4 regions of the Agrobacterium burrii genome follow, and region 3 is predicted to be linked to each of the others. Evidence: predicted binding sites of a transcription regulator. Region 3 holds the regulator's gene; each other region holds the start of a gene.
What was found. Region 3 encodes LexA, which represses DNA repair genes until DNA is damaged. Its sites were predicted from a motif close to TGTTCNNNNTGTGTTCNG; they were not measured.
Positions count from the first base shown of each region.

Region 1: uvrA (excinuclease ABC subunit UvrA) is a predicted target of LexA. The motif match lies at 3,039-3,056, and genes of this name have one in related genera.
Region 2: JZX89_RS12300 (DNA recombination protein RmuC) is a predicted target of LexA. The motif match lies at 2,882-2,899, and genes of this name have one in related genera.
Region 4: JZX89_RS25010 (ATP-dependent helicase) is a predicted target of LexA. The motif match lies at 2,520-2,537, and genes of this name have one in related genera.

Region 1 is NZ_JAFLNA010000001.1:567,998-573,906, reverse strand. It holds gene uvrA (excinuclease ABC subunit UvrA) at 1-2,906, opposite strand, end outside; gene JZX89_RS02880 (single-stranded DNA-binding protein) at 3,172-3,750, shown strand; gene JZX89_RS02875 (CBS domain-containing protein) at 3,866-5,014, opposite strand; gene JZX89_RS02870 (MarC family protein) at 5,147-5,776, opposite strand.
Region 2 is NZ_JAFLNA010000005.1:295,124-301,032, forward strand. It holds gene trmB (tRNA (guanosine(46)-N7)-methyltransferase TrmB) at 1-691, shown strand, start outside; gene JZX89_RS12295 (ribokinase) at 704-1,603, opposite strand; gene JZX89_RS12300 (DNA recombination protein RmuC) at 1,657-2,850, opposite strand; gene def (peptide deformylase) at 3,000-3,512, shown strand; gene fmt (methionyl-tRNA formyltransferase) at 3,563-4,498, shown strand; gene truA (tRNA pseudouridine(38-40) synthase TruA) at 4,498-5,298, shown strand; gene JZX89_RS12320 (hypothetical protein) at 5,320-5,909, opposite strand, start outside; gene dapE (succinyl-diaminopimelate desuccinylase) at 5,900-5,909, opposite strand, start outside.
Region 3 is NZ_JAFLNA010000001.1:426,229-432,137, reverse strand. It holds gene eno (phosphopyruvate hydratase) at 1-692, opposite strand, end outside; gene kdsA (3-deoxy-8-phosphooctulonate synthase) at 829-1,674, opposite strand; gene JZX89_RS02265 (VOC family protein) at 1,674-2,555, opposite strand; gene lexA (transcriptional repressor LexA) at 2,768-3,490, shown strand; gene JZX89_RS02255 (glutathione S-transferase family protein) at 3,904-4,581, shown strand; gene JZX89_RS02250 (ComEC/Rec2 family competence protein) at 4,601-5,909, opposite strand, start outside.
Region 4 is NZ_JAFLNA010000017.1:87,593-93,501, forward strand. It holds gene JZX89_RS24995 (ABC transporter ATP-binding protein) at 1-717, shown strand, start outside; gene JZX89_RS25000 (ABC transporter ATP-binding protein) at 714-1,451, shown strand; gene JZX89_RS25005 (carboxylesterase family protein) at 1,540-2,277, opposite strand; gene JZX89_RS25010 (ATP-dependent helicase) at 2,661-4,727, shown strand; gene JZX89_RS25015 (glycosyltransferase family 4 protein) at 4,876-5,909, opposite strand, start outside.

The DNA of each region.
Region 1 (5,909 bases), 140 kb from region 3:
CGTTTCCCGGCCGGCCGGCGTTCCAGAAGTTCCTTCAGGAAATGACCGGTGTAGGAGCGCTCGACCTTGACAATATCTTCCGGCGTGCCGGTCGCCACGATTTCGCCGCCACCCGTGCCGCCCTCGGGGCCGATGTCGATGATCCAGTCGGCTGTCTTGATGACTTCGAGGTTGTGTTCGATCACCACGACGGAATTGCCCTGGTCCACCAGTGCCTGCAGCATTTCCAGCAGCTTGTTGACGTCGTGGAAGTGCAGGCCCGTCGTTGGTTCATCGAGAATGTAGAGCGTGCGGCCTGTCGAGCGTTTCGACAGTTCCTTGGCGAGCTTGACGCGCTGCGCCTCGCCGCCGGAAAGCGTGTTGGCTTGCTGGCCGACCTTGATGTAACCGAGGCCGACATCGAACAAAGCCTGCAGCTTGTCGCGCACTGCCGGCACGGCGGCGAAGAATTCCACGCCTTCTTCCACCGTCATATCCAGCACGTCGGCGATGGACTTGCTCTTGAAAGTCACGTCCAGCGTCTCGCGATTGTAACGCTTGCCGTGGCAGACGTCGCAGGTGACATAGACGTCGGGCAGGAAGTGCATCTCGATCTTGATGACGCCGTCGCCCTGGCAGGCTTCGCAGCGGCCGCCCTTGACGTTGAAGGAGAAACGGCCCGGCGCGTAGCCGCGCGCCTTTGCCTCCGGCAGGCCGGCGAACCAGTCGCGGATCGGCGTGAAGGCGCCGGTATAGGTGGCGGGGTTGGAGCGCGGCGTGCGGCCGATCGGCGACTGGTCGATATCGATCACCTTGTCGATGAATTCGAAACCGTCGATGCGGTCGTGTTCGGCCGGGATTTCGCGCGCGCCCATCACCCGGCGTGCCGCCGACTTATAAAGCGTCTCGATCAGGAAAGTGGACTTGCCGCCACCCGAAACGCCGGTCACGGCGGTGAAAACGCCAAGCGGGATAGCCGCCGTGACATTCTGGAGATTATTGCCGCGTGCGCCATAAACCTTGATCTCGCGGCCCTTCTTGGGCTTGCGGCGCTCTGCCGGCACGGCGACGCCGAGTTCGCCGGAGAGATATTTGCCGGTTAGTGATTTCGGATTGGCCATCACCTCCTGCGGTGTGCCTTCGGCGATCACCTGACCGCCGTGAATGCCGGCGGCCGGGCCGATATCGACCACATAATCCGCCGTCAGAATGGCGTCTTCGTCATGTTCGACCACGATCACCGTATTGCCAATATCGCGCAGGTGTTTCAGCGTTTCGAGCAGGCGGGCATTGTCGCGCTGGTGCAGGCCGATCGACGGCTCGTCCAGAACATAGAGAACGCCGGTAAGACCCGAGCCGATCTGCGAGGCCAGCCGGATGCGCTGGCTTTCGCCGCCGGAAAGCGTGCCGGAATTGCGCGACAGGCTGAGATAATCCAGTCCGACATCATTGAGGAAGCGCAGGCGTTCGCGGATCTCCTTGAGGATGCGGACGGCGATCTCATTCTGCTTGGCGTTGAGGTTTTCCGGCAGCGTCTCGAACCAGTCGCGCGCCTTGCGGATCGACATCTGGGTGACTTCACCGATATGCAGCTTATTGATCTTGACGGCCAGCGCTTCCGGCTTGAGGCGAAAACCGTTGCAGGCCGGGCAGGGCGCTGCCGACATATAACGCTCGATTTCCTCGCGCGCCCAGGCGCTATCGGTCTCTTTCCACCGACGCTCGAGATTGGGAACGATGCCCTCGAAGTTTTTCAACGTTTTATAAGAGCGCGCGCCGTCCTGATAATTGAATTCGATCTTGTCATCGGTGCCCTGAAGAATGGCGTGCTGTGCCTCCTTGGAGAGGTCCGACCACTTGCTCGACAGCTTGAAACCGAAGGCCTTGCCGAGCGCTTCCAGCGTTTGATTGTAATAGGGCGAAGACGATTTGGCCCATGGGGCAATCGCACCGTCGCGCAGCGCGCGCGCCGGCTCGGGAACAATCAGGTTCTCATCGACCTTCTGCTGCGAGCCGAGGCCATCGCAGCTGGGGCAGGCGCCGAAGGGATTGTTGAAGGAAAACAGCCGCGGCTCGATTTCCGGAATGGTGAAGCCGGAGACCGGGCAGGCGAATTTTTCTGAAAACAGCACCCGCTCATGGGTTTCGTTGAGCGACTTGTTGGCGGAGCCGCCGGCGGCGGTTTCTTCCGGCGGCAAAGGCTTGTCGGCGAATTCGGCGATAGCCAGCCCGTCGGCGAGCTTGAGGCAGGTCTCGAGACTGTCGGCAAGGCGCGCGGCCATGTCCGGACGCACCACCGCACGGTCAACCACCACGTCGATGTCATGTTTGTATTTCTTGTCGAGGGCAGGCACGTCAGCGATCTCGTAGAACTGGCCATCCACCTTGACGCGCTGGAAGCCCTTCTTCATCAGCTCGGCAAGTTCCTTTTTATATTCGCCTTTGCGGCCGCGCACGATCGGCGCGAGAACATAAAGACGGGTGCCTTCCTCAAAGGCGAGGATGCGGTCCACCATCTGGCTGATGGTCTGGCTCTCGATAGGCAGGCCCGTAGCGGGCGAATAGGGCACGCCGACACGCGCAAACATCAGGCGCATATAGTCGTAGATTTCGGTAACCGTGCCAACCGTGGAACGTGGGTTCTTCGAGGTGGTCTTCTGTTCGATGGAAATCGCCGGCGACAGACCCTCGATCCGGTCGACATCCGGCTTCTGCATCATTTCGAGGAACTGGCGCGCATAGGCCGAAAGGCTTTCGACATAACGGCGCTGGCCCTCGGCATAAATCGTATCGAAGGCAAGCGACGACTTGCCCGAGCCGGAAAGTCCGGTCATGACGATCAGCTTGTTGCGGGGCAGATCCAGATCGATACCCTTGAGGTTATGCTCGCGGGCACCACGGATGGAAATCGTCTTCAGTTCACTCATGGCAAGGCTCGGACAAAATTAACGGGCTTGATGGCAGCGCGTCCTTATGTAGTGACGCAGCCGGGGGTGTCGAGGTCTATTCCCTGTCGGTCGGAGCTTTTCAGCCCACTTGACTCGAATTTCGCGATTAAATAGAACAAAAAAGGAACAAATAGCAAGCGCCAATATTCGCCCTTCGAAGGTCGTGATTATTCGCTGTGGATAGTTCCGCCGTTGCGGTGCCTTTTGACGTCCACGATGGTTATTGTGTGCGGGATTTTTTGAAATGCAATTGCCGGTCATGATGGTCGGCGGACAGGATGACGAGATGGCTGGTAGCGTAAACAAGGTAATTCTGATCGGAAACGTCGGCGCCGATCCCGAAATTCGCCGGACGCAGGATGGCCGCCCCATCGCCAACCTGCGCATCGCCACCTCGGAGACCTGGCGTGACCGCAACAGCGGCGAGCGCAAGGAAAAGACCGAATGGCACACCGTCGTGGTTTTCAACGAAGGCCTGTGCAAGGTTGTCGAGCAATATGTCAAAAAGGGCGCCAAGCTCTATATCGAAGGCCAGTTGCAGACCCGAAAGTGGCAGGACCAGACCGGTAACGACCGTTATTCGACCGAAATCGTATTGCAGGGCTTCAACTCGACGCTGACGATGCTTGATGGTCGCGGTGAAGGCGGCGGCGGCGGCGGTGGCGGTCGCAGCGGCGGCGGCGACTTCGGCGGCGGCGGTGATTATGGTAGCAGCGGCGGTTACGACCAGCAGCCGGCACGTGGCGGCGGCTCTTCCCGCAGCGGCGGTGGCCAGCCTTCCGGCGGCTTCTCCAACGATATGGACGACGATATCCCGTTCTGATCGCGTGACGATGGTGGGAGCGGGCTGCGCGTGTCGGCTTCCATCGTTTTTGCCTGTCACAGGCTGCTCACCAAAGGGCTTGCAGCCCATATTGTGACGGTATCGCAGGTTCTTCTTATGCTGCGGCCTTGTCCGCCAGCATCGCGACCATGACATCGGATTGCGACACTATGCCCACCATCTTGCCGTTGGCGTCGATGACAGGCAGGTAGTGCAGTCCTTCTTCCGCAAAGCGGATAATTGCTTCCTCGATCGCCGTTTCTGGCCGCACGGTTCTGACCGGCGAGGTCATGATGTCCTTGACGGTATCGTTGGGGGCGCTGGCGCCGGACAGAATGAGGCGCAGCCGCTGCAGGAAGCCGATGGAGGGTCGGCCGTTTCTCCAGCTCGCCTTTTCCAGAAAATCCGTCTGGGTGACGATGCCGACGATTTCGGCTTTGTCGTTGGTGACGGGCAGCGCCTTGAAATGATGGCTCTGCATCAGCGCATGGGCATGGCGAAGGCTGTCATCCGGGGCGACGCCGACCACATCCCGCGACATGACGCTGGCGCAATCGAGATGCAGCGCACGGCGACGCCAGGAGCGCAGCTCTGTCTTGCGCAGGATGGTTTCCAGCTCGTCGCGGTCGATATCCAGAACCTGGTCGTATTCCTTCAGCACCTCGTCGAGATCGGCGGAGGAGAAGCCGATTTTCTGGATGGGGGTCGGATCCGTCGTGCCGTGGGCGGCCTTTCCGAGCTTCAGACCATGCGGATAGGCGCGGCCGGTGGCATTGTTATAGACCAGCGCCAGAGCGAGCAGGATCAGCGAGTTTCCGGCGACCGGCCAGAGCAGGAAACCATAGCCGAGGCCGTGCACGGCGGGGCCGCCGAGAACGGCTGTCAGCGCCACCGCGCCGCTTGGCGGGTGCAGGCACCGCAACGCCATCATGGCGGCGATGGCAAGACTGATGGCGAGCGCGCTGGCGAAGAATATATCCGGAACAAGCAGCGCCACCGTTACGCCCACGAAAGCCGACACCAGATTGCCGCACATGATCGACCAGGGTTGCGCAAGAGGGCTGGACGGCACGGCGAATAAAAGCACCGCCGATGCGCCCATTGGCGCGATCATGGCGGGCAGGGTGGGGTCGAAACGGAAGGCAAGGCTGCCCAGAAGTCCGGTCAGCAGAATGCCGACAAAGGCGCCGGTGGCTGCGCGCAGCCTTTCCCTGTTGCTGACGGGAGCGGCATCCGGGATGAGGCGGCGCAGCGTGGATCGCATGGAGAGAACTTTCTGATCCGGAAAAGATGCGCGTCTTTTAACCGAAGCGGGTCGCCGGTTTAAAGGGCATATTTTTCGCAATGTCTGCCGGTCGCAGGATTTTATTGCGTAAGCATCGCAATAGACTGGCGCTCAGAAAGCAAAGGCCGATTTTATGCCGTCGACCACGAATTGCACGGAAAGGGCGGCGAGCAGAACGCCGAGCAGCCGGGTGAGGATGGCGCGGCCGGTATTGCCGAGAAAACGGTCCATTCGCTCCGAAACGATGAGGGCCGCGTAGACAAGGGCCATGGCGAAGGCGAGAATGAGAATAAGCACGACCATTTCGAGCGTCGTTTTCATCGTTCCCGCCAGAAGCACGGTGGCGGAAATCGCGCCCGGCCCGGCGATCAACGGCAGCGCCAGCGGAAAGACCGCCAGATTGTGCAGATGATCCTTGGTGATGGCGATCTCGGAGGTCTTCTCCTTACGCTCCTGGCGTTTTTCGAAAATCATCTCGAAGGAAATCCAGAACAGCAACAGACCACCGGCGATGCGGAAGGCGCCGAGCGAGATGCCGAGCAGATTGAGGATGGCAAGGCCGAATAGGGCGAAGACGGCGAGAATGCCGAAGGCGATGATGGAGCCGCGCAGTGCCACCTGGGCACGCTGGGCGCGCGTCATGCCGACGGTAAGTGCGAGGAAAACAGGCGCCAGACCCGGCGGATCGAGCGTGACCAGAAGTGTGGTAAGCGCGTTGATGAGCGTTTCGCTGCTGGCCATTTTTTCCCCGCCTATTCTATTTTTAGGCCGGAGCCTACGCAAGTCATACACGCTTTAAAAGGGAGCGGCGGCGCTTTTGCCGACCTAAACGGCGAAAAGCGGTGTATGTCTTGCAAATGACGCAAAAGACTGT
Region 2 (5,909 bases), on a different contig from region 3:
AGAGCGGCGCTCACGCGCAACGGAAGCGTTTTTTGGCAGACGCAAGGGCAAGCCTTTGCGCAACCAGCAAATCGACACGATCGAAAACCTGCTGCCTTTGCTGAAAATCGATCTGGAGAGCGCGCCACCGCAGAATCTCGTGGCTCTCTTTCCGGCGGATGTGAAATCTGTCCGTCTTGAGATCGGTTTCGGCGGCGGTGAGCATCTTGCCCATCGTGCGGTTGAGAACCCGGAGACGGGTTTCATCGGGGTCGAACCATTCGTCAATTCCATGGCCAAGCTCTTGGCAAGCGTGCGCGAAGGCGAATTGATGAATATCCGCCTTTACGATGATGACGCGACGCAACTGCTGGACTGGTTGCCGGAGGGGTCGATCGATCACATCGATCTTCTCTATCCCGACCCATGGCCGAAGAAGAAGCACTGGAAACGCCGTTTCGTCTCCGACGTCAATCTCGCCCGCTTCTACCGGGTGCTGAAACCCGGCGGCAAGTTCTGCTTCGCATCGGATATCGATACCTACGTCAACTGGACGCTGCAGCATTGCGCTCGCCATGGTGGTTTCGAATGGACGGCGACGAGCGCTGACGACTGGCGCACGCCCTATGCCAACTGGCCCGGGACGCGTTATGAGAACAAGGCGAAAAGAGAAGGCCGCAGCTCGGCCTATCTCACTTTTATTCGTCGCTGAGCGGCTGAAGTCTCAGATATTCGCATCCACTTCCGCCGCAAGCGGAATGGAAGGCTGGGCGCCGGCGCGGGTGCAGGCGAGCGAACCCGCGACAGCGGCGCGCTTCAGCGCCTTTTCGAAATCCATGCCCTGATCGAGGCTGGCGGCGAGATAACCGCAGAAGGTATCGCCCGCGCCAACCGTATCGACTGGCACGATTTTCAGACCGGCCGCCCGGTAAAGCTTGCTATTGCGAATGGCGATGACGCCGTCCGCACCAAGCGTCACGATCAATGTCTGGCCGGTCTTCTCATGCAGGGCCTTGAGTTCGTTTTGCCGCTCCGAATCGGAAAGCCCGTTCTTGCCGATCAGCAGCTCGAACTCGGTTTCATTGGCGATGACGATATCTGCAAGGCCAGCGAGGCGTGGTCCGTCGGCGGTCAGCGGCGCGGTATTGATGACGGTGGTGATGCGTTTCGCCTTTGCGGCCGCCAGTGCGGCTTCGATGGCAGGCGCTGGTATCTCGAACTGCAGCATCAGAATATCGCCCGCCGACATCTCCGCCACGACCTTTGCTGCGTCGGATGCGGAAACTTCGCCATTGGCGGCAGGAATGACCGAGATCATGTTTTCCCCGCCTTCACCGATAAGGATCATCGCCGTACCGGTCGGGCCGGGCGCGGCCTTGACGAGCGAGAGGTCGGTCCCGGCATCACGCAGCAAGGTCAGTGCCGGTGCGGCAAACGTATCGTCGCCCGCAGCGCCAGCCATTTTGACCGTGGCGCCTGCCCGCTTTGCGGCAAGCGCCTGATTGGCTCCCTTTCCGCCCGCCGCGGTGGAGAAGCTCTCTCCCGTCACGGTTTCACCGGGCTTGGGAAGGCGCTTGGCGGTGGCGATGAGGTCCATGTTGATGGAGCCAAAAACAGTAATCATGGGCGGCGTGTCCGTATGAAATTCAAGCAAGGCGGCGACTTTGCCCGAGACGATCACTCGTCGTCAACCACCCGCAACTTTGCCGCACCGGCTCTGTTCTCCGCAAAGCGACGCGCCTGCTCGATTTCTCCATGTGAAGCTTCTTTCTCCGTCGGAGAAAAATCGAGGCCTTCAATCTTCTGGCCGCGCGCCAACACTTTGTCGGAGGAAATCAGCATCATGTCGACGTCCTTCTGCGCCAGCCCGAAATGGGCCTGCAGCTTGCGTGTCCGGTCGTCCAGCCGCCGCACATCGTCCATCAGCAGCGCCACTTCGCCCTGAATGAGATGCGCCTGCTCCCGCATGCGCTGATCTTTCAGTACCGACTGGATGACCTGCACCGACAGCATCAGAAGCGACGGCGAAACGATGACGACGCGGGCACGGTGGGCGCGCTGCACCAGATATTCGAAATGCTGGTGAATATCGGCGAAGATTGATTCGGAGGGTACGAAGATGAAGGCCGTATCCTGCGTCTCGCCGCGAATGAGATATTTCTCCGCCACGTCGCGAATATGCACTTCCATATCGCGGCGGAATTGCTGGGTGGCGGCGCGTTTGGCGTCCGGCGATTCATCTGCTTTCAGTGCGTTCCACGCTTCCAGCGGAAACTTGGCGTCGATGACGAGGGATGGTGCATTATTCGGCATCTTGATCGTGCAATCCGGCCGGTAACCGTTCGAAAGCGTCGGCTGAAGCTGGAAAGCGCCGGCGGGGAGGGCATCGGCGATCAGTGCTTCCATGCGCGCCTGTCCGAAAGCTCCGCGGGTCTGTTTGTTGGAGAGGATCGCCTGCAGCCCGACGACATCCTTGGCCAGATCCTGAATATTGCCCTGTGCGGCATCGATGACCGCGAGGCGTTCCTGCAGGCGGCTGAGATTTTCGTGTGTTGATCGTGTCTGTTCCGTCAACGTTTCGCCCAGCCGCTGCGACATGCCGTCGAGACGCTGGTTCAGCGTCTGGCTCATCTCGGTCTGGCGTGTGCCAAGCGTCTCCGCCATGGCGGCGATACGGCCGTGCAGTTCGGACTGGGTTTTCAGCAGATCGGAGATTTCACCATCGGCTCCCGGCTTTTTCACGCGGTTTGACGTGATCAACCATGTGATCGTCAGACCGAAAACCAGAGCCGCGAGCAGCGCGCCGAAGCTGATATCGACGGAACCGGCCCGCAATGCTGGATCGAGGAGAACGGATAAATCTATGCTCATGATTAAATCTAGCAGATTTCTTGTGATTCGTAAGATCAAAACAAGAACATTCCTGCGGCGGAAATGAGTCCGGGAGAGCGGAAGCCCGGCGCAGTTTGACCGCTCGTGTTTTTTATTTCCTCCGCGCAAGAGATACGTTATGGGAAGCCATGACTATCAAACCGCTTATCATTTTGCCCGATCCCGTGCTGCGCCAGCAATCGAAACCCATCGAACAGGTGGATGCCGAAGTGCTGCGTCTCGCCGACGACATGCTGGAAACCATGTATGACGCGCCGGGCATTGGTCTTGCCGCCATTCAGGTCGGCGTTGCGCGGCGGATGCTGGTGATCGACGTTGCGCGTGAAGGTGAAGAAAAGACCCCCGTCGTCTTCATCAATCCGGAAATCCTCAAGGTGTCGGATGATATTTCGACCTATGAGGAAGGCTGCCTTTCCATTCCCGATTATTACGCCGAAGTGGAGCGTCCTGCGGCGCTGACGGTCCGATATGTCGGTCGTGACGGCAAGCAGGTGACTGTCGAGGCGGATGGTCTTTTGGCGACTTGTTTGCAGCACGAGATCGATCACCTGAACGGTGTTCTGTTCATCGACCATATTTCGCGGTTGAAGCGCGACATGGTCATCAAGAAATTCACCAAAGCGGCCCGCGCAAAGGTCTGATTCGTCCTCCTTAGCATGAGACGGAACGGCAGAAAGGGCAGGGGGCGACGATGGCTCTTCGCATCATCTTCATGGGTACACCGGATTTTTCCGTTCCGACCTTACGTGCATTGGTGGAAGCGGGTCACGAGGTCGTTGCCGTTTATACGCAGCCGCCGCGTCCCGGTGGTCGCCGTGGCCTCGACCTGCAGAAGTCGCCGGTGCATCAGGCTGCCGAATTGCTGGGGCTTCCCGTTCTGACGCCGGTGAATTTCAAGGCGGAAGAAGATCGCCAGCAGTTCCGGGACTTCAACGCCGATGTCGCGGTCGTCGTGGCTTACGGCCTGCTCCTGCCCGAAGCGATCCTCTCCGGCACGCGCCTTGGCTGCTACAATGGCCACGCCTCGTTGCTGCCGCGCTGGCGGGGTGCCGCGCCCATCCAGCGGGCGATCATGGCTGGCGATGCCGAGACCGGCATGATGGTCATGAAAATGGAAAAGGGGCTGGATACCGGCCCCGTCGCACTGACGGCGAAGGTTGCGATCGGCGAGAACATGACCGCCGGCGAATTGCACGACAGTCTCATGCTCGCCGGCGCGCGGCTGATGCGGCAGGCGATGGACAGACTGGAAGCAGACGACCTGCCCCTCGTCACACAGGCGGAAGAGGGCGTTGTTTACGCTTCCAAGATTGACAAGGGCGAGACCCGGATTAATTTTTCCCGGCCGGCACAGGATGTGCATAATCATATTCGCAGCCTTTCGCCTTTTCCGGGCGCGTGGCTGGAGATGAAAATCGGCGGCAAGGCGGAGCGCGTGAAGGTTCTGGCCTCCGAACTGGCGAGCGGCATGGGGGAAGCGGGCGCGGTGCTCGACGACGCTCTCACCATCGCCTGCGGCAGCGGTGCGGTGCGGCTCACCCGCTTGCAGAAGGCGGGGGGCAAGCCGCTGTCGGCTGCCGATTTCGTTCGCGGCACGCCGGTTCCCCCCACAACGAGGCTTGGCTGATGCCACGTTTCCGCATGACCGTCGAATATGACGGCTCACCCTATTTCGGCTGGCAGAGACAGGAGAACGGCCCCTCTGTTCAAGGCGCGCTAGAGGCAGCGATCCGCTCGCTGACCGGGGAGACCGTTTCCATTCGCGGCGCGGGTCGCACCGATTCCGGCGTACACGCTGTCGGGCAGGTGGCCCATGCCGATCTTTCGCGCGATTGGGAGCCGTATAAGCTTCGCAATGCTATCAACGCTCATCTGGCCATGGCGAAAGAGGCCGTTTCGGTTCTCGACGTCGCTGCCGTGACGGAAGATTTCGACGCCCGTTTTTCCGCCACCCGCCGCCATTATCTCTATCGCATCATCTGCCGGAAGGCTCGGCTGGCGCTGGAGCACAAACGCGCATGGTGGGTGTCGAAAGACATGGACCATGAGCGCATGCATGCAGCTGCGCAGATGCTCGTCGGCCGACATGATTTCACCACCTTTCGCTCGGTTCATTGCCAGGCGAACAGCCCGATCCGGACACTCGACCGGCTGGATGTGACGCGCAACGGCGACCTCATCGAAATCCGCGCGACGGCGCAGAGTTTCCTGCATAACCAAATCCGCTCTTTCGCCGGTACGCTGAAAATGGCCGGTGAAGGCGCCATGACACCGGAGGATGTGCGCGCGGCACTGGAGGCACGGGATCGCAAGGCCTGCGGCCCTGTCGCCCCGCCGGACGGTCTTTATTTCATGCAGGTTGATTATCCTGATGTCATTCCGCCGCGTGTCTATTCAAAAGTCGAAACGGCCGAGGACGCAGACTGACTTGGAAGTCCATCTCAATGCTCAGGCCGGATAAACGCCGAGAAAACGCTGCAGCGCCTCCGACAGAAGCATGGCGGGAACGAGCAGTGTCATGACGATGGCCGAGGCGAGCAGCGACTGGTCGCGGATGAAAAACCGCACGATCCGCGAAAAGGCGAAGACCAGCGACAGGAGCAGCGCCAGCCACAGAATGGCGATCAGCCCCTGTAAGGGCGGCAGGAAGAATGCGATCAGGATCAGAACCGCATAGGCATAGGAAAACGGCAGCGACAGCCAGTTCATGGTGGTGACGAGTGGCGCGAATTTTTCCCGTGCGCCGAAGGCGAACAGCAGCATGCCGATCAACAGCAGCGGCACGATCCAGCAGATGGCCTCGACCATCGCCAGGCGGAAGAAAAAGATGAACCCTGTTCCGGTTCCGGGCGGATAGCTGGCCAGGAACGTAGCACGCAGCCACAGCCAGGACACCAGCATGGCGGGCAGGCACCAGAGGGCGGAATAGAAGGAGCGCCACATGCCGCGCTCGGAAAGATCCAGATAGCGCGCACCGGTGTGGTCGCCGAGCAGCAGCAGCCACAGGCCCTTCAGATAAAGCCTTATTTCACTTGCCG
Region 3 (5,909 bases):
CGGTAACCGGCCTTTTCAATCGACTTCATGATGAAATCGAGCGCAGCCGGCGCGCTTTCCAGACCCGGTGCAAAACCGCCCTCATCGCCGACATTGGTGTTGTGGCCCTGTGCGGACAGTTCTTTTTTCAGCGTATGGAACACTTCAGAACCCATGCGCACGGCTTCGCGGATGTTTTCCGCGCCGACCGGCAGGATCATGAATTCCTGGAAATCGATCGGGTTGTCGGCATGTGCGCCGCCATTGATGATGTTCATCATCGGAACCGGCAGCAGATGCGCGTTCGGGCCACCGACATAACGGTAAAGCGGCAGGCCGGAAGCTTCGGCCGCAGCCTTGGCGATGGCGAGCGACACGCCGAGGATGGCGTTGGCGCCGAGGCGCGACTTGTTCGGCGTACCGTCAAGCGCGATCATCATCTGGTCGATCTGGATCTGGTTTTCGGCATCGAAACCGCCGATGGCGTCGAAGATTTCCGTGTTGACGGCTTCGACCGCCTTTTCCACGCCCTTGCCGAGATAACGCTTGCCGCCATCGCGCAGCTCAACCGCTTCATGCGCGCCGGTGGAGGCGCCGGAAGGAACGGCCGCACGGCCCATGGAGCCGTCTTCGAGGTAAACATCGACTTCAACAGTCGGGTTGCCGCGGCTGTCGAGGATTTCGCGCGCGATGATATCGGTAATGGCAGTCATGGTCTCTCCCTTGGGAATGGAACAGATATTTTCCGTCGCCTGTCTTAGACGATGACGAAGAAATTACAATGACGGCGGGCGGCAGAAACGGAGCGCCCGCCATTTAAAATCGATTGGCACAAACCGCGCCAGCCCCTTAGGCTTTGGTGATCGCGTCGAAGGCCAGAAGCTTTTCCAGCAGTTTCGGCATGTCCTTCAGGTGCACCATGTTGGGGCCGTCGGATGGTGCATTGTCCGGGTCCTCATGGGTCTCGATGAAGAGGCCGGCGACACCGACAGCGACCGCCGCACGCGAAAGCGTCTCGACGAACTCGCGCTGACCGCCCGTCGAACCGCCCTGCCCGCCCGGCTGCTGCACCGAATGGGTGGCGTCGAAGACGACAGGCGCGCCGAGCGACGCCATGATCGGCAGCGAGCGCATGTCGGAGACCAGCGTGTTGTAACCGAAGGACGCACCGCGCTCGCATAAGAGCACATTCGGGTTGCCGCTCTCATTGAGCTTGGCCAGCACGTTCTTCATGTCCCAGGGCGCCAGGAACTGGCCCTTCTTGACGTTGATGACACGGCCGGTTTTGGCGGCGGCAACGAGAAGATCGGTCTGGCGGCTGAGAAAAGCCGGGATCTGCAGCACATCCACCACTTCGGAGACGACGGCGCATTGTTCCTCGGTGTGAATATCGGTCAGAACAGGAAAGCCGAATTCCTTCTTGAGATCGGCGAAAACGTGCATCGCGTTGTCAAGGCCTATGCCGCGCTTGCCGGAAAGCGAGGTGCGGTTCGCCTTGTCGAAAGAGGATTTGTAAACGAGGCCTATTCCAAGCTTGTCGCAAAGCTCCTTCAGCACGCCCGCAATCATGAAGGCATGTTCGCGGCTCTCCATCTGGCAGGGGCCGGCAATCAGCGAAAAACGCTCGGTATTGGAAAAGGAAACCTTGCTGGCGCCATCGCCGGCGGTGACTTTGAGATTGTTCGTAACGCTCATCATTTTTCCTCGAAGGCGAAGGCAACGCCCTGACCGGGTGCTGCGGGCACCACCAGCCGGCCGCCCGTTTCTGCGCAGGACACGCCATTAGCAGCAAGTGCTGCTTCTGTCACGGCAAGATCGCGAACGGAAAAGACGATGCCTGCGCCGCGCAATCCATCGCCGCCCTCTTCGGGAGCATTAAAGGCATGTCTGCCAAAGACTGGATTTTGCGTCAATCTTATGCGGGCATTGCCGGTTGCGAAAACCACATCACCATCCGGGGACACTTTGCCATCACAGCCAAAAACAGTTTCGATCAGCCGCACCGCATTCACATCACCACCGGCAAACAGGACGATCTCGCTGAGGCCGGAAACGCCATTGGCATGGCTCTCCAGCACTGAACGGTCGCCCGGCAGGGCCTGCAACCGCTGGCAACTGAACAGGAAGAAATCCGCAGCGGAACCACTGGCTGCAAAAGCCAGCCGGAAGGCCGCTTCGCTCTGCGAACCATCAGGCATTTTGACCGGCCGCGAAAATTCAAAGACATTTCCGGCCGAAATGCCTGAGGCTACGAATCGGTCGTGATCGCCAGGAGCGTCCTGTGTTGCAGCGACCAGAGCGGAAAATCCCTCCCCTGCGACATGTTTCCGGAAGGCCTGATCCCGCCCGGTGAACACATTTCCCCGGTCAATCGAGGCATTATAGTTAGCCGGGTTAGCAATTGCGAGAGGTTCCAGATAGGTGCCGTCAGCGAAAAAAACGCAGGCATTCTGCGTGCCGAAAGGGTGGAGAGCCGCTGGTGCTACCGTAAACCCAAGGTTTCCAAGGCGATTAACGGCAATGCCAAGGACATCCACAGGCAGAACGAGATGGTCGACACGGTATGCTTTCGTCATTTTCCTGCTTCCTGCTCTCACATCCGGCATAGCGATGCCGGAACGGTCCGAAAGGCAGAAAAGCACAATTTCGTGCTTTCAGGCAAATCATCAAAACAACGGATAGCAGCTTCACGAAATTTTAGGGGATTGCGGAACACATATGGAACATATAGTGTTCGTTCTGTATTTGTTTCACGATCTCCACGACGATTCTCAAGGGTGTTTTCCTCATGCTCACGCGCAAACAGCAGGAATTGCTTCTCTTCATTCATGAACGAATGAAAGAGTCCGGCGTGCCGCCCTCCTTCGATGAAATGAAGGACGCACTCGATCTTGCTTCCAAATCCGGTATCCACCGGCTGATTACCGCCCTCGAAGAGCGCGGTTTTATTCGCCGGCTACCTAACAGGGCGCGGGCGCTTGAAGTCATCAAGCTTCCGGAGGCCTATACGCCGGGCGCGAGGCCGCAACGCGGCTTTTCGCCAAGCGTCATCGAAGGCAGCCTTGGCAAACCGAAGACGCCGGAACCCGCACCAGCGCCAAAGGCTCCGGCCAACGATCTCGGCGGGGCGGTCACCGTGCCGGTCATGGGCCGCATCGCCGCCGGCGTGCCGATTTCCGCCATCCAGAACAACACCCATGATGTTGCCGTGCCGGTGGACATGCTGGGTTCGGGCGAACATTACGCGCTCGAGGTCAAGGGCGATTCGATGATCGAGGCCGGTATTTTCGACGGCGATACTGTCATCATCCGCAACAGCAATACCGCCAATCCAGGCGATATCGTCGTAGCGCTGGTGGATGATGAGGAAGCGACGTTGAAACGCTTCCGCCGCAAGGGTGCTTCCATCGCGCTTGAAGCAGCCAACCCCGCTTATGAAACCCGCATCTTCGGGCCTGATCGGGTAAAAATTCAGGGCAAGCTGGTCGGGCTTATACGTCGTTACCATTGATCTGAATTCGCCGTCATCCTCTCGAAACAGGCATCGTCATGAGGCTAACCCTGTCGAAGATGACGGCAATTTCCTAATTCGGCAGACTATGTGAGTGTCGGGAAAGCTTATCCTTCCCGCAGACGGACGCAACCTGTCTGGTAGAGATCAGTTCCAGTCTCATATGGATATCCTTGTCGCGCTCTTCTCTCCGGCGTGTTGTCACCACTGCGTCATATACCGTGGGCTTTTGGTCGCGTGAGGTCGTTTACGCTTGAGGGATATGGCTGGCCTGGCGCTGCCGCCAAATGGTGACACGCGGTGCAAAGCCCCTGCCATTCATCAACGCGATTTATGGGTGTCATTGATTATTTTCGATATTCCATCATGCCCCGACAGGTATAGAAATGCGCGTCATATCCGGGAGATAAGCCATGTACGATCTTTATATCGCCAACAAGAACTACTCCTCATGGTCGCTGCGGCCGTGGGTGTTGATGCGCACGCTCGGTATCGCTTTTGATGAGAAACTTGTTCCGTTCGGCGAAGGCGTCGCCTTTTCCAGCTTTTCGCCAACCGGCAAGGTGCCGTGCCTTGTCGATGAGGGCGTGACGATATGGGAAACGCTGTCTATCGCTGAATATCTCGCCGAACGGCATCAGGGCGTCTGGGCGAGCGACAAGCAGGCACGTGCATGGTCGCGTTCGGCTGCGAGTGAAATGCATGCCGGCTTTTCCTCGCTGCGCAATCTTTATCCGATGTCAGTCGGTATTCGGGTCAAGCCGAAGGATGGCGATCTTGGACTTGCGGCAGACATAAAGCGCATCGATGTGCTCTGGAGCGAAGGTCTGACAAAATTCGGCGGCCCATATCTTGCCGGTCAGAAATTCACGGCGGTCGATGCTTTCTTCTGCCCGGTCGCGTTCCGTTTCCAGACCTATGGCGCTGAGCTCTCGACTGCGGCAAAAGCCTATTGCGATCGGCTGCTCGCCCTGCCCGCCATGCGTGAATGGTATGAAGCCGGATTGAAGGAGATCTGGCGCGACGCGGCGCATGAACAGGAAATCAGCGGCATTGGTGAATTGACTGCCGATCTGCGTGTGAAGGTCTGAGGATCCATGCTGGCGGCGTTTATTGCGACGCCAGCAACTGCCTGACCGGTTCCGGCACCTCATATTCGAAACGGTCGCTTTTCCAGTCGTAATAGCGGTGCTCGCTCCATGGCCTGTCCGCCCCGGCAATCGCCGCACGCAGCCGTCCCACGACCGCAGACTGATCGCTTCCGGCAAAGTTTATTTCCACTGAACCAATGCGCCGCAATATATCGCGGTTGAGCAGAAGCGCTCCTGAGCGGCATTGTGAAAACGAGGTCCTGCGGGAAACGACGACAATATCGGCGATGTCGCAGGCTTTTCCAGCAAACCGGCCGTCTTCCAGAACGACAATCCATTCACCACTGCCGGCGCGCGCCACGCACCATATGCCTTTGCTGCAGGTGAAGACGCCGGGTGCCGCATCTTTCAGCGCCGCCGTCATCTGCCGCGTCACCACCCTCATCTCTTCCGGCGTGAGCTTTGATTTTGTGGTCAGGCCTACACTGGTTACTGCGGCATTCGCTTTAAGAATGACCGGCGGCACGGGCTGTTCCGGCAGCAGCAGCGCCCTTTGCCACTGGCCGTATACAAAGCCCTGCGGTCGCGTTTTTGTCGTATAGGCCTTGCCGTCTTCCAGCAACGCCACCAGTTCCCCCTCCTCGTGAATGAGCAGATCCGGGACATCGCGATAGGCCGTGGCCGCCGACAGGCCGAAAGCGAAGACAAGAAGCGGAATACCTAGCAGCGCAAGTCGGCTGCGCAGTAAGGTCAGCAGCAGGAAGCCGGCCGAGCCGAGACCGATAAACCACTCATGCGGCCGCCCCGTTGCAGCGCTGCCGCCCCAGGACGCCACTTCATTGGCGACTTCGATGACGAGCGCCATGCCATAACCCATAACCTTCAGGAACGGCGCATCGAGCCCGAACGGCATCAGCAGCATGGCGAGCAGGCCGAAGGGCATGACGATCAGCGACATTAGCGGCATGGCGGCGAGATTGGCGAAAAGTCCATAGGTGGTGACACGATGGAAATGCTCGGCCGAATAGATCGCCGTCGAAAGGCCGCCAATCAGCGATGTGGTGATGACGCCGCCAATGACGGCGCCCGCCGTTTGAAACACCGTGATCCATGCCGGTTTGCGGCCGATGAAAAGGCGCTCGCGATCGTTGTGCCGGCGGCTCCACCAGGCATAGGTGGATACGAGCGCGATGGTCGCGGCGAACGACATCTGGAAGCTCGGCCCCATAATTTCCGAGGGCGAAAAGACAAGAATGACCAGAGCCGAAAGAGCAACATTCCTGAGGCTGAGTGACGGCTGATCAAAAAGAATCGCGATCAACATCACC
Region 4 (5,909 bases), on a different contig from region 3:
GAGTCCGGCTCCGGCAAGTCCACGACCGGCCGCGCCGCCATGCGGCTTCTGCCAAAAAGCGCCACCGTGACGGCGGAGCGCATGGATTTCCTCTCCGAACCGCTGCTTACCAGATCCGAACGCCAGATGGGCGCGATCCGCGGCAGCGAAATGGCGTTGATCATGCAGGACCCGCGTTATTCGCTCAATCCGGTCCTGCCGATTGGAAAACAGGTGGCGGAAGCGGCCGAACTGCATCTGGCTCTCTCCGGCAAGGCAGCGAGAAACGCAGCGCGGGATATGCTGATACGCGTGCGTATCAATGATCCGGACCGTGTGATGGGGCTTTACCCACACCAGATTTCCGGCGGCATGGGGCAACGCGTGATGATCGCCATGATGCTGCTCGCCAAACCGAAGCTCGTTATCGCCGACGAGCCGACCTCGGCTCTCGATGTCAGCGTCCGCAAGGATGTGCTCCTGCTTCTGGACGAGATGGTGCGTGAAAACAATTCGGGCCTCATTCTCATCAGCCATGACATCCGCATGGTTGCCGCCTTCTGCGAACGGGTGCTGGTCATGTATGGCGGGCGCGTGGTGGAAACGCTGACCAAGCTGGAAGATGCGCAACATCCCTATACACGCGGCCTGATCGCGGCGATGCCCGATCCCCGCAATCCGGTCAGGCGTCTCAAGGTACTGGACCGACAGGCAATCGATGCGGAGGTGATGCGATGATCACGGTAGACAAGCTCGACGTTGTCTATGGCGCGAAGGAAAACCGCAATCACGTCGTTCGCGGCGTCAGCCTCAAGGTCAACAAGGGTGAAACGCTCGGTATCGTCGGCGAAAGCGGTTGCGGCAAATCGACATTGCTGCGGTCGCTTGCGGGTCTGGAATCGGTCTGGACCGGATCGATCGGCTTCGACGGCAAGCCGGTCGGTAAGGTGCGAAGCCGCGAAGAACTGAAGCTGGCGCAGATGGTGTTTCAGGACCCTTACGGTTCACTGCACCCGCGCCATCGCATCGGCCGGGCTCTGGCCGAACCCATCCGCGCGATGGGGCTCGGCGATGGCTGGTCGAAAGTCCCTGATGCCCTGCAACAGGTCGGCCTGCCCGCACATTTCGCCGAGCGGTTTCCGCATGAACTGTCCGGAGGCCAGCGCCAGCGTGTGGCAATCGCCCGCGCGCTGATCCTCGAACCGCCGATCCTGCTGCTCGATGAGCCGACATCCGCGCTCGACGTGTCCATTCAGGCGGAAATCCTCAACCTGCTTGCCGATCAGCGCGAGGAACGCGACCTCACCTTCGTTCTCGTCAGCCACGATCTCGCGGTCATCGCCCATATGTGCGACCGCGTTCTCGTAATGCAGAACGGCGTTTTCGTCGATGAGTTGACCAGGGCCGACCTTGAAGCGGGCGTTACCCACGCGGCCTATTCAGGCGAACTGTTCGAAAGCAGTTTCCTTTAGATCAACATCCAGCCTCTAGAGACAACCGTCCGGCGGAAGCGCCGGGCGGCTTTGTTTGTGATTGGCTCAATCAGCAATCCGGTGAAACTCAGGGAGAAGACGGCGCTTTGACCTCAGCGAGCTTCTGTTCGAGAAGCCAGGTCCACATCGCCTCATCCTTAAGCACTTTTCCCTCCACCGCCTGGTGGTTCGTATCCTCGAACACGGTGAGCCGAACATTGCGTTTCAACTCCTGAAGGCGTTGAACGAGAACCACGGTGTCGGACAACGGTATCACCTCGTCATTTGCACCATGAAAAGCCCAGAAGGCGGTCTTTTCATTGGTGCGGTTGAGATAATGCCGGATACCGCCGCCGGCGATCGGCACGACAGCCGCAAAAGCTTCCGGAAACTGTTCGGCCATTGACCACGCCCCAAATCCACCCCGGCTATAGCCGATCAGGTAGATGCGGCTGCGGTCTACCCGATGATCGGCCACCACCGACTGAAGAGCGGCTGCGACACGCTCGATCGGGTAAAGCAGCTCCTCACTGGGGTTTTGCGGCGAGAACACCAGAAAAGGAAAATCACGCCCCTCTTCGATCATTTTCGGCAGACCGCTTGTCCGCAGCTTTTCGACATCACTGCCACCCTGATCACCGCCATGCAGCCAGACAACGAGAGGGTAAGTCTTTTCCGAACCGGCATAGTCCTTCGGGGTGTAGAGCAGGTAATTGATGTCAGAGGCGATTGTGACATCGGATTTCACGGCTTTCTGCTCGGCCGAGGCAAATGTCGAGGTGGCAAGGGCAGCTACGGCGATCAGGCAGAATTTCAGATTTTTCATTTAGTCCTCCCAACAGACAGACCTCATTCCCGAGGCCGATGATTGAACTCGCAAGCCTCCGGCCTGGTTCAAGCCTTTCCAAGTCGAAACCGCTAACGCGAAAGAAACGACAATAAATGATTATATATTTCAATTAAGTACGAGATTTTCCTCATTACTATTCTTATCGTGATGGGAAAATCAGATCCTCTCGACCCATCGCCACCCGGGCCGACATATCGGCCTGGATTACCAAGTCGGGGCGTTCATTATTTGTTCTGGATTGGTGTTTGAGTCTTTGCTAATCATTGCAGGAACGGTGGAAATGGCCAGCCGATGCCTCGACGGCTGGCCATTTCCACCGCTATCCACGGACAGACAACCACATATCAAGGATTGCAGGCATGGCGGTTGCCTATCTGGACAAGTTGAACGAACAGCAACGTAAGGCCGTGGAACACGGCGTCGGGCTGACAGAAGGACAGACGGCCGGACCGCTCTTGATCATTGCCGGCGCCGGTTCCGGCAAGACCAATACGCTCGCCCATCGTGTCGCGCATCTGATCGTCAACGGCGCCGATCCCCGCCGCATCCTGCTGATGACGTTTTCCAGACGTGCGGCCTCGGAAATGTCGCGGCGTGTCGAGCGTATCTGCAAACATGTTCTCGGCAGCAATTCAGGCGCTCTGACCGATGCGCTGGCATGGTCCGGCACGTTTCATGGCATCGGCGCCCGCCTGTTGCGCATCTATGCCGAACAGATCGGCCTCAATATCGATTTCACCATCCACGACCGTGAAGACAGCGCCGACCTGATGAACCTCGCCCGGCACGAACTCGGCTTTTCCAAGACCGAAAGCCGCTTCCCGACCAAGGGAACATGCCTTGCGATCTATTCGCGCGCGGTGAATTCACAGACGGCGTTGAAGGAAATCCTGCGCCAGCATTATCCTTGGGTCGCCAACTGGGAGAGCGAACTCAAGCAACTATTCGCGGCCTATGTCGAGTCCAAGCAGGTTCAGAACGTGCTCGATTACGACGATCTTCTGCTCTATTGGGCGCAGATGGTGAGCGACCCCATTCTGGCAGACGATATTGGCAACCGTTTCGACCATGTGATGGTCGACGAATATCAGGATACCAACCGGCTGCAGGCCTCGGTGTTGATGGCGCTCAAACCCGGTGGCCGCGGGTTGACGGTGGTGGGTGACGATGCGCAGTCGATCTATTCGTTCCGCGCTGCGACGGTGCGCAACATCCTCGATTTTCCGGCATCGTTCAGCCCGGCGGCGGATATCATCACGCTTGATCGCAACTATCGCTCAACGCAGCCAATTCTTGCCGCCGCCAATGGCGTCATCGATCTGGCGCGTGAGCGTTTCACCAAAAACCTGTGGACGGAGCGGCAGTCGCTCGAACGCCCGAAGCTGGTGACGGTGAAGGATGAAACCGAACAGGCGAATTTCATTATCGATCAGGTCCTTGCCAATCGCGAGACCGGTATGACGCTGAAACAGCAGGCCGTGCTGTTTCGCACCTCCAGCCACAGCGGCCCGCTCGAGGTGGAACTGACCCGCCGCAACATCCCCTTCGTCAAATTCGGCGGCCTGAAATTCCTCGACAGCGCCCATGTGAAGGACATGCTGGCGGTCCTCCGTTTCGCGCAGAACCCGCGCGACCGTGTCGCCGGCTTCCGGCTGCTGCAGATGCTGCCCGGCATCGGACCGAAGAAAGCCGGCAACATTCTCGATACGATCGCGGCAGACCCCGAGCCGCTGCTTGCCCTTGCCGAAATTCCGCCGCCGCCGAAGACTGGCGATGACTGGACGGCTTTCACGCAAATGCTGGTGGGGCTGCGGCGTGGCCAAAACGGCTGGCCGGGCGAAATCGGGCAGGCAAGGCTATGGTACGAGCCCCATCTCGAACGCATCCATGAAGATGCCGATAGCCGCAAGGCCGATCTGCTGCAGCTCGAGCAGATCGCCAGCGGTTATCCCTCCCGCGAACGATTTTTGACCGAGCTGACACTTGATCCGCCTGACGCCACCAGCGATCAGGCGGGCGTGCCGCTGCTTGACGAGGATTACCTGACCCTGTCGACCATCCATTCGGCAAAAGGCCAGGAATGGCGTTCCGTCTTCATCCTCAACGTCATCGATGGCTGCATCCCGTCCGACCTTGGCGTCGGCACCACCCAGGAACTGGAGGAAGAGCGACGGCTGCTCTATGTCGCGATGACCCGCGCCAAGGACGGCCTGTCGCTGATCACGCCACAACGCTTCTTCACCGGCGGCCAGAGCCAGCAGGGCGACCGGCATGTCTACGCCTCAAGAACCCGCTTCATACCGGCAACCCTGCTGCAATTCTTCGAAACCACAACCTGGCCGATTGTATCGGCCGCCGCTTCCGAGCGTAGCGCGCAGCAGATCAGGATTGATGTGGGCGCGCGGATGCGGGCGATGTGGAAGTAGAAAGCCGGGGTTCAGGTAGCTCTTTCGTACAGGCGTCGTTTGCAATTGGATAAAAACCATTGGGAGGCTACCGACAATATCGGCCTGCACGACGAGTAAACGGACAAAGAGCAGATTGTCGAACCTGTCGCAGCTTCGACTTGCCGCCTTAGGTGGCCGCTCGCCTCTCGTTGTTATCCAATTCATGAATCGCACGAAGTATGTCTGACGCAACATCCTGCCATGTTCGCATTTGTGGTTTGAACTCGGCTATCTTCGTTTTCAAGGCAGCATACTTATCGGGTTCCAACAACAATACACGAACCAAATCCGCCAACTCATCTGGTTTCTCAGGATTGAAATAAAGGGCCAGCGTCCCGCCGGCCTCTCTCAATGCCGGTACATCCGCAGCAAACGCCGGGGTACCGCACCACAGGGCTTCGCTGATCGGCAAGCCCCATCCCTCCATCCTGCTCGGTAAAACGAGACCGTAAGCGTTTTCATAGAGCAGACGCAATTCCGCCTGGTTCGGATTAAGGACAAAGTGAAACTTGTCGACTATCGGACGGAATTTTTCCAGTTTTAAAAATTTTTCAACCCTTCTGCGCCTCGCGCCTGCCAACACCAACGCGGGGGGAACGACGCCGGAAGCCTGCAACAGAAGCATAGCTTCAACAACACATTCCAGGTTTTTACGGCCATTATAGATACCGACACCCAGAAGGTAACGGCCTTGTGGCGGCCTCTTATCAATCGGCTCAACTGTTGGCCGAAGCTCGTTACAAAGTGGTATAGCCACAACGTCCGGCACGGGCGGCAATGTTCCGATATTAGAAAAATGCTCTACTTCCCGCGCCGTAAATTCTGAATTCGTCAAAATCAACGCCGCGGCCCCTATGGCGACCTTGTTATCGTGAATGAAATTCCTCGGGAACGAAAATTGATTCCGGTGGGTGAAATTATGCAACGGGATCATGTCATGGAGCATCGGAATAAAGGTGGCTTTTTCGCCCCGTTCATTCAACGCCATGATGTAATCTGACATAATTTTAGGCCTCCCAAGCGAGACCAGAATCTGCCCGTCTAGATCAACCTCTCGAACTGCACCCGCCGGAATAGTTGCCCAACGTTTGCGATTGCGATGCTCAACTACCGTCCGCACCGCCCTGTAGAACAAAGACTTCAAAAAGTTCGTATCAAACA